3 regions of the Priestia sp. J2 genome follow, and region 2 is predicted to be linked to each of the others. Evidence: predicted binding sites of a transcription regulator. Region 2 holds the regulator's gene; each other region holds the start of a gene.
The links. The regulator Rex, encoded in region 2, represses fermentation and respiration genes when NADH is low (regulators of the CRP and FNR family bind a similar motif). The targets are predictions, from matches to a motif close to TTGTGAAATATTTCACAA.
Positions count from the first base shown of each region.

Region 1: the regulator Rex is predicted to act here: its motif matches at 2,082-2,099, upstream of LJY09_RS25945 (cytochrome ubiquinol oxidase subunit I).
Region 3: the regulator Rex is predicted to act here: its motif matches at 1,342-1,359, upstream of LJY09_RS13100 (DUF1641 domain-containing protein).

Region 1 covers NZ_CP086208.1:5,007,614-5,010,897, forward strand. The annotation lists gene cydB (cytochrome d ubiquinol oxidase subunit II) at 1-576, opposite strand, end outside; gene LJY09_RS25945 (cytochrome ubiquinol oxidase subunit I) at 563-1,969, opposite strand; gene LJY09_RS25950 (threonine/serine exporter family protein) at 2,270-2,725, opposite strand; gene LJY09_RS25955 (threonine/serine exporter family protein) at 2,740-3,284, opposite strand, start outside.
Region 2 covers NZ_CP086208.1:220,017-223,300, forward strand. The annotation lists gene abc-f (ribosomal protection-like ABC-F family protein) at 1-753, opposite strand, end outside; gene LJY09_RS01295 (redox-sensing transcriptional repressor Rex) at 1,213-1,851, shown strand; gene tatA (twin-arginine translocase TatA/TatE family subunit) at 1,905-2,090, shown strand; gene tatC (twin-arginine translocase subunit TatC) at 2,106-2,861, shown strand; gene LJY09_RS01310 (YdiK family protein) at 2,887-3,114, opposite strand; gene LJY09_RS01315 (CPBP family intramembrane glutamic endopeptidase) at 3,111-3,284, opposite strand, start outside.
Region 3 covers NZ_CP086208.1:2,597,968-2,601,251, forward strand. The annotation lists gene LJY09_RS13090 (ammonium transporter) at 1-595, opposite strand, end outside; gene LJY09_RS13095 (hypothetical protein) at 592-1,008, opposite strand; gene LJY09_RS13100 (DUF1641 domain-containing protein) at 1,438-1,890, shown strand; gene LJY09_RS13105 (NAD(P)/FAD-dependent oxidoreductase) at 1,924-3,102, shown strand; gene LJY09_RS13110 (AEC family transporter) at 3,150-3,284, opposite strand, start outside.

The sequences.
Region 1 (3,284 bases), 280 kb from region 2:
ACGATCTCTAATGTCATCCATCGTACGGATCGTCGCAAAAATAAGTCCGTGCCATAAGCAAAGCATCGTTAGCGTCACGCCGCCCGTTATGGTATATAGATTCACAATATCCGAAAAGCCGGCATTCATTTGCATGTTGCGCTCAACAGGCAATCCTTTCATTAGTGCTGAAAATAAGATGCCGAAAATGAGCGGTGGAAAAAGACTTCCAAAGAAGATAACCCAATCCCACGCATTTTTCCACGCTTGTTTTTCAACTTTTCCTCGAAATTCAAATGCTACACCGCGTCCGATAAGCGAAAGCAACAGAAGAACAAAAAGAACATATGACCCGCTTAATAGCGTTGCATACCAGTTTGGAAAAGCGGCAAACATAGCACCGATTGCTGAAATTAACCAAACTTCATTTGCATCCCAAAAAGGACCGATTGTATTAATAAAAGCTCGTCGCTCTAAGTCGTTTCTTCCTAAAAAGCGAGACACCATTCCAATCCCAAAATCAAAGCCTTCTAAAAAGATAAAACCAACAAACAGAATGGATACTAGCAAATACCAGAATTCATTAAGAGAAAACATTGTATCCCTCCTTTGTAAACGGATCAGTTGATGTTACTTTTGTATGTGCTTCGTGATCGTGATCTGGACCTTTTTTAATTTCTTTAACGAACAAGAACACCATAATCACAGCTAAAATTAAGTAAAAGAACGAAAACGAGATAATAGAAAATAGCAATTCACCTGCTGTTACACCAGGAGACACGGCATCTTCGGTTTTCATATAGCCAAATACAACCCAAGGCTGACGGCCAATCTCTGTCATAATCCAACCTGCTGAGCTTCCAAGGAACGGAAAGGCGATGGCAATCGTCATAATACGTAAAAATAGTTTGCTTTCTTGAAGTTTTTTACGAGAAAGCAAGTACGTACCCCAAATGCCTAATGCACATAATACGCCACCTAGACCAGCCATAATGCGGAAACTCCAAAACGTTGTTCGAACGGGTGGAATATAATTTCCTTCTCCATATTTCGCCGTATACTGCTGCTGCAGCTCATTCATTCCAGGAACGGAGCCTGAAAACTTACCGTATGATAAGAAGCTTAATAAGTAAGGTATTTTGATTTCACTCGTATTTTTCTTTTCATCAGGGTGAATATTTGCTGTTACTGTCCAAGCACCTGGACTTCCGCTGTTTTCCCATAATCCTTCACTTGCGGCCATTTTCATCGGCTGTGTTTTAACTAAATATCCGGCCTGTTCATGCCCAGATAGTGCAATTCCTACACCTGAAACTAGCCCTACAAGGATAGCAACTTGAAATGATTTTTTAGCAAAAGCCACATGTTTTTTCTTCAAGAGCATAACAGCGCTGACACCCGTGATAAAAAAGGCGCCTGTTGCAAACGAACCTAAAATTGTATGAGGGAATTCGACCCACAGCTGACCGTTCGTTAACAATTTAAAGAAGTCATTCATTTCTAAACGGCCATTATTTAGCTCCATTCCGACCGGATGCTGCATAAAAGAATTAGCCGTTAAAATAAAGAACGCTGAAAAGATAGTACCTAGACTAACAAGCCAAATACATAGACAGTGCAGCCATTTAGGCAAACGATCCCACCCGAAAATCCACAGCCCGAGGAACGTGGACTCCATAAAAAACGCGAGCAGTGCTTCAATAGCAAGCGGCGCACCAAATACATCTCCTACAAATCTTGAGTACTCTGACCAGTTCATGCCAAACTGAAATTCTTGTAAAATACCTGTTACGACTCCGACAGCAAAGTTAATCAGGAATAAGTGCCCCCAAAACTTTGCCATCTTTTTATACTGTTCATCTTTTTTTACTACGTACATCGTTTCCATGATCGCTACTAAAAAGACAAGGCCGATAGACAGCGGTACAAAGATAAAATGAAACAGCGTCGTTGATGCAAATTGAATACGTGATAGTATGACTGTACCCATCTTCTTTCTCCTTTCATATATAAGAACATTCATCATTTCCATAGATACTTTGCTCATTTCTGAGCATCTTTTACTTATATTGTGAAACATTGAGCATAACAATTCGAGAAATATGCTCAACATTTCACAAACATATGTAATGTCTCTCTTTCTATTTACATAGTATAGTCTATTTTTTTAGCTGTGCACGTACATTTTTTGAACGTTTTTAGACTAAAACGTGACTTTCTTGTGACAAAAAAGGGCAGGATCTCTTTATTTTTTCATAAAAAAAGCACGCTCTGATTTGAGCTTGCTTCTCTACGGTCGATATTTTGCTTTCGCATTTAATTTAGATTGACGAATGATTTGGTTAATGACTTCAGAAAATACAATACCAATGGCAATTGAACCTGAAATCATAAAGGCTTTTGCTGCAAGACTAATCGCTTCATTATAATTATTTTCTACAAAGTTACGCATGGCATCGTATGCTGTTCCCCCTGGAACGAGCGGAATAATACCTGCTACGGTGAAAATAATGATCGGCGTACGATAAATTTTTGCGTAAATTTGACTAATAATAGCAATAAAAAAGGCCGATGCTACAGTGCTTGGAATTTCATCTACACCATAGAACGTTAGCAAATAGTAAATGAGCCAGCCAATCATTCCGACAAAGCCACTTTTTAATAATGATTCACGTGGAACATTAAAAATAATCCCAAACGCTGCTGAAGCAATAAAACTTGTAATTATCTGCTCTACGATATGCATATGATGCCTCCCTTCTATAGAAGCGTAAATACAATGGCAATACCTGCACCAATAGCAAATGCCGTCAGAAACGCTTCTGCTCCTTTTGATAATCCAGACAGTAAATGTCCCGCCATTAAATCTCGCACTGCATTGGTAATCGATAACCCAGGAACGAGAGGCATAACGGATCCAATAATAATTTTATCAATTTGCGTTCCTAGTCCTGAAGCGACTAAAAGAGCTGATAAAAGTCCAATAACTAACGAAGCGGTAAACTCAGCAAAAAAGCGAATCGGAATAAGACGGTGGAAATACACCACGGTTAAAAATCCGAGACCTCCTGAAAACATCGCTGGAATAAAGTCCGTCCATAAACCTTGAAACATGATTAAAAAGCATCCGCTAGAAATGGATGCAGCTGCAAGTTGAACCCATAGTGGAAAAGCTACGTTCGTTGCTTCAATTTCTTGTAGCATTTCATACGCTTCCTCCAAGGAGATGTTTCCTTGACTGATGGTTCTTGAGACGCTATTTACCATAGTTACTTTTTTTAAATCGGTCGTTCGTTCGGAAATAC
Region 2 (3,284 bases):
GTATTTAGAGTAGTTGCCCGTGTACTTCACCGTTGTTTTTTGTGCGACTTCATACACTTGATTTACGACTTTATCAAGGAAGTAACGATCATGTGAAACGATTAAAATAGCTCCTTCATACCCTTGCAGAAACTGTTCCAGCCATGCTAAAGTTTCAATATCTAAGTGGTTGGTAGGCTCATCCAGAATAAGCAAATCAGGCTTTGTTAAAAGCAGTTTTGCAAGAGCCAGGCGCGTTTTTTGTCCACCGCTTAAGGAGGAAATAGGGGTGCTGTAGTCAAAGTTTGAAAAACGGAAACCGTGAAGAATAGATCGTGTATCGGCTTCATACTGATAGCCGCCTAAATCTTTAAACGTTACTTGAAGCTGATCATACTCTTTGGTTAGTTTTTCGTATTGAACTGAATCATTAAAAATGTCTGGATCACCCATCTTCGTTTCAAGCGTACGTAATTCTTTTTCCATCTTCTTTAATGGAGCAAAGACAGTCATCATTTCTTCCCATATGGAGAGTGTTGACTCAAGAACTGTATCTTGTCCCATATAATCAATGGAAACACCCTTAGGTTTAATAATTTCTCCGCTGTCATAGGAAAGCTGCTCAGCAATAATTTTTAATAAAGTTGATTTACCAGCACCGTTTCGTCCCACTAGGGCAATGCGGTCTTTTGATTGTACTTCTAACTTTATATTCGATAAAATGGGTTCTGCCCCATAGTATTTTGTAATACCGTTCAATTGTAGAATAATCATTTTTTCACCTCTAGTAGTATATCCATAGTGTATTTTAACATATTTTCAACTACAAGTTCTTCCTACAAGCGTTTGTAATTTGTAGAGGGACAAGGACAAATGATGAAGCGAATGTTTTGATTCATGAAATAAAATGATTTTACCTGCACATTTTATACAGGATACTATGTTAAAATAAGAGATAAGTGCATCTCTGAACTTATCTATGATGGATGTAAAAAAATCCGTCATGACTAACAAACCGATCCTTTGAAGGGCTAATTGCTTCGTTCTACATACCGACTTTAAGGAGTGCTGAATAGACAAAATCCGTCGAGGTGTGAAGCGGAGTATATATAAAACAAGAGAAAAGAGAGAGAATTGGAAGCGCTACCTCAAAGCGGTTGATGCTTTGTGAAAGGTAATGCAATATGACTTGAAAATGTTAGTAATGACATACATGAACTGAGGGGGTACAACGTGAACACTGAACAATTAAAAATACCACAAGCAACGGCTAAACGATTGCCGCTTTATTATCGTTTTTTGAAAAATTTGCATGCTTCTGGTAAACAGCGTGTGTCGTCAGCGGAGTTAAGTGAGGCAGTGAAAGTGGATTCTGCTACTATTCGTCGGGACTTTTCTTACTTTGGTGCATTAGGAAAAAAGGGATACGGCTACAATGTGAATTATTTACTTACATTTTTCCGTAAAACGTTAGACCAAGATGAAGTAACGAAAGTAGCACTGATTGGCGTAGGGAATCTAGGAACGGCCTTTTTAAATTATAATTTTATTAAAAATAATAACACCAAAATTGAGTGCGCTTTTGATGTGATAGAAGATAAAGTAGGTACGAAAGTAGGCGACGTGCCGGTTTATCATCTTGACCAATTGGAAGATTATATGAGTGATGACATCTCAGTAGCGATTTTAACCGTTCCTGCCACTGTTGCTCAGCAAATTACTGATCGTTTAGTGAGTTGCGGAATTAAAGGAATTTTAAACTTTACTCCTGCACGCTTGAACGTACCGGATGAGATTCGACTCCATCATATTGATCTTGCTGTAGAATTACAGTCGCTTGTCTACTTTTTGAAAAATTATCCTGTTGAATAAGGCGGACTGTGTTACGATTTCCTTAAGTCTAAATTAATAAGGAGAGTGGGAATATGGGGATTGGAGCAGGCAGTTGGATTATTATTGCGATTGTAGCACTGCTTATTTTTGGACCGAAACGGTTACCGGAGCTAGGAAGATCAGTGGGCCAAACGCTTAGAGAGTTTAAGCATGCCGCTAGCGGTGCATCAGAAGATCGTGAAAAAGATAAACAGCGTCAAGTAGATGACAAAGAGTAAAAGGGTGATCATAGTATGACCGAACAAGAAATGTCAATATATGATCATATAGGAGAGCTGCGAAAACGCATTTTAATTGTTTTATTTTTCTTTGTGATTGCCACAATTGGCGGCTTTTTTATAGCGGATAAGGTCATTGTCTATTTACAGCATGCTGATGAGGCAAAAAATTTAACGATGAATGCATTTAGGCTAACAGATCCAGTTAAGATTTATATGCAATTTGCTGTTATTATCGGCTGTGTACTTGCAGCTCCTGTTGCACTGTATCAACTCTGGGCATTTATTAGTCCTGGTTTATATGAAAAAGAGCGGAAGGTAACGCTTGGATATATTCCTGTTTCCATTTTTCTCTTTATCGGCGGTGTCTCTTTTTCTTATTTTGTGTTGTTTCCATTTGTCGTCGATTTTATGACGCGCGTTTCTGATGAGCTGAATGTAAACCAAGTGATTGGCATTAATGAATACTTTTCTTTTTTAATGCAGCTCACACTGCCTTTTGGCCTGTTGTTTCAGCTTCCTGTCGTCGTAATGTTTTTGACGAGATTAGGAATTATAACGCCTATGTTTTTATCTCAAATTCGAAAATATGCCTATTTCGTACTGCTAGTTATTGCCGCACTTATTACACCACCGGAATTGCTCTCGCACATGATGGTGACAGTGCCGCTCTTAATTTTGTATGAAATCAGTATCATTATTTCCCGCATTTCGTATCGCAAAGTGTTAAAGGCAAGAGCAGAGCAAGAAAGAGAAGATGTTAGTATGTAAAAAAACCACTGAAACAGTGGTTTTTTTATTTAGATGAATCATCTTGATTTTTATATTGCTGCTGCAATTTTTTAATTTTGTAGTGCAAGATAAAGATGCGAACCGCAAACCTGAAATCGAATGCGGCTACGAGTGCAAATAAGATTGTGGGGAAATTCCAAACGGTTTCCTGAGCATTTTGAATTGCCAAGTAGGTGAATAAAATCCCCATAATAATATAAATAAACCCTCGTGTTAAAGGGATATTCTTCATAAAAACATGCCTCCAAAAATAAACTGCATTTGTTCTGCTTGTTTTTGCATTTCTATAATTTTATCTGCAAAAATAGTTTGAGATAAAATAACGATTGTATTCATCAAAACATGAGCAATAATAGGTACAACAATTAGTCTCGTCCTTGCATAAAGGAATGCAAATACAAA
Region 3 (3,284 bases), 2.4 Mb from region 2:
GAGAAACAGAACTAATTCCATTTTTCGTGAACTTCCCTTTTCTCGGTCCAATCATTATTGCAGCTGCTAAAGCTGAAAAACCGCCAAGAGCATGGATAACTGCCGAACCGGCAAAATCAAGCATCCCTAACTTACTAATCCATCCGCCTCCCCAAATCCAGTGGCCGGCTATAGGATAAATAAATGTAGTCATTAAAATCGCATATAAAAGATATGCGCGGAAATTAATTCGTTCTGCCACCGCTCCAGAAACGATAGAAATGACCGCAATAACAAACGCACATTGAAACAGCCAAAATGTTTCAAGCCCAATTGGAATGTCAAGGTGCGATAAATTACCTGAGAGCGCAAAACCGCTTTTACCGACGATTCCGCCTAAATCATCTCCGTACATTAATCCAAACCCAATTAAATAGAAACAAAGCGTTCCTATTGTAATATCAGCGAATACTTTCATAATAATATTGACGCTATTTTTATAGCGGACAAAACCTGCCTCTAGCAAGGCAAAGCCGCCTTCCATTAGCAAAATCATCGCCGCTGTTAATACAACCCACGTCGTATTTATACCTAAACTTAGTTCATTAACACTCATATCCCAACGCCTCCACTGCTTTTTAGTCGTTTTATTTCTTGTACAATAGCAGGCGAAAGCGTAATTTCACTTGTTTCTTCATTTTCCGCTTTTATTAATTCAAGAACTTCATGAAGTTCTCGCATTTGTGCTTTAAGGTGATCAATTTTTTTAAAGCGTTCCTTTACGTATACCATATACTCGACCGCTTGATGCTGACTTAAAGGACGCCCGGTAAAAAATTTACGAAACGGTGATAGTGATTGGTACCAAGCTTCTTCAGCACGTTTCTTCTCTTCGTATTTACTAATTTTCGCTTTTATATCTTCTATTTCTTGTGCTTTAGCTTCTTTTAACTTCATTATAAATTCAATTAATTTTAATTGAGGCAATGTAATGACCACATTATGATAAAGTTCATCCACTATAACCATGTTATATCTCCTTACATAAGATGTTATATTTAGATTATATGTAGAACACTATAGTAAGTCAATGTAATTTTTTGAAAACTCTTTAAATAGTAAATGCGCCCTATCTTTTTACTACTTATAGAATATTAAGTTCGTATGTGTTGAAATATGACGTTATTTGTTTTATCGTAGGAAGAGGAATTATGTTAGTTCCCTATTTTAATTTTATTTACCTAGGCAATTATTCGCTTTATTTTTTATAAACTTTTATTAAACAAAGGGTTACGAGGTTCTTCACTTATTTTTTCAACGAAATGAGTTGATTTTATCTCGTATTAAAATTAAAATAGAATTATGTGCAAGATTTCACAACTTCACAATGTAGTTTGAAAGTCTAGCAGATAACTAGGAACTACATATGCAACAGTATCCAGCAAAGGAGGACTTTTCATGTCTCAATCAACTATTCAAAAATCAGCTGCAGAGGAAAATGCTGCTGTACAAACAGAAGCGGCGGTTAACAAAGGTCAAGCGGATGTGTTAGATCAATTGTTAAAGCCTGAAGTACAAGAAGCTCTTACTGTTCTTGTAGATAATTTACCAAAATTATCTGAAATGGTAACGGTGCTTACAAAAACTTACGACGTTGCGCAATCATTATTAACTGACGACGTATTAAAAGAAGATCTACTTGGTGGAGTAAAAGAATTTATCGAGCCAGTAGAAGGAACAGTAAAAGGTCTTGCAGCTACTGCAATCGAAGCAAACGATCGTGCAGAAGCAAATGCTTCTAATTCAATCGGTTTATTCGGTTTATTACGCATGCTTAAAGATCCACAAGCTCAAAAACTATTCCGCTTTGCACAAGCGTATTTAGACATTACAAACGAAAAACAAAAATAATTTTCATTAAAAAGTGTGGACGGAGGATCGACTATGTCAAAACATATTTTAATTTTAGGCGGCGGTTACGGTGGTTTATTAACTGCAATGACAGCTCGCCAACACCTAAGTGCGGATGAAGCAAAAATTACAGTAGTGAACCGTTTTGCTACTCACCAAATCATTACAGAATTACACCGTCTAGCTGTAGGCGGCGTTTCTGAACAAGCGGTAGCTTTACCACTTGATAAATTACTTAAAAACTACAACGTTGATTTAAAAATTGCAACGGTAAAAGAAATTTCACCAGATCAACGTGAAGTATCTCTTGAAGATGGTACAAAATTAAGCTACGACTACCTTGTTACAGCTTTAGGTAGTGAAACTGCTTACTTCGGTATCCCTGGTTTAGAAGAGCACAGCTTCGTTCTTAAATCAGTAAATGATGCAAACCGTTTACGTGCACACGTAGAAGCTTGTATCGCTGAATACAGCAAAACAAAAAATAAAGCTGACGGTACAATCGTAGTTGGCGGTGGCGGATTAACAGGTATCGAACTTGTTGGTGAATACGCTGACTTAATGCCAAGCCTATGCCTAAAACACGGTGTGGATCCAAAAGAAATTTCTCTATACTGTGTAGAAGCAGCTCCTACAGTTCTTCCAGGCTTCCCTGCTGAATTAGTAGAGCGTGCTCAATCAAGCTTAACAAAACGTGGCGTTACATTTGTTACTGGTACACCTGTAACAAAAATGGATGCTACAACTGTTGAACTTAAAGACGGCAGCAAAATTGAAACAAAAACAATGGTATGGACTGGCGGAGTTCAAGGTAACTCTGTAGTTGCTAACTCAGGTATCGAAGTAAACCGCGGTCGTGCACTTGTAAATGAATTCTTACAATCTACATCTCATAAAGATGTATTCCTTGCTGGTGACTCAGCGGTTGTAATGGGTCCAGAAGGTCGCCCTTACCCACCTACTGCTCAATTAGCTTGGCAAATGGGTGAAGTTGTAGGCGTGAACTTAGCAGTAGCTATTCGCGGCGGAGCAATGGAATCATTCGTTCCTGTCTTCTCTGGTACACTAGGAAGTCTTGGACGCAAAGATGCAATTGGTACAATCGGCGGAAACAAAACGCAATTAAAAGGTTTACCAGCATCACTTATGAAAGAAGCAAGTAACGTTCGTTACTTATCTCATATCAAAGGATTATTCGCATTAGCTTATTAATCCGTCTTAAAACGAAAGAGGGAAATTCCTCTTTCGTTTTTTTTTATTTACATAAGCCAAGAAATAAGAAGCGGCAGCGTAACCAGCGATAAAATAGCACTAATAACAAAAGCAGAGGCCGTTTCGTTTTCCATGCTTTCAAACCGCAAAGCAATCATCGCAGCTACAGCAGATCCAGGAAA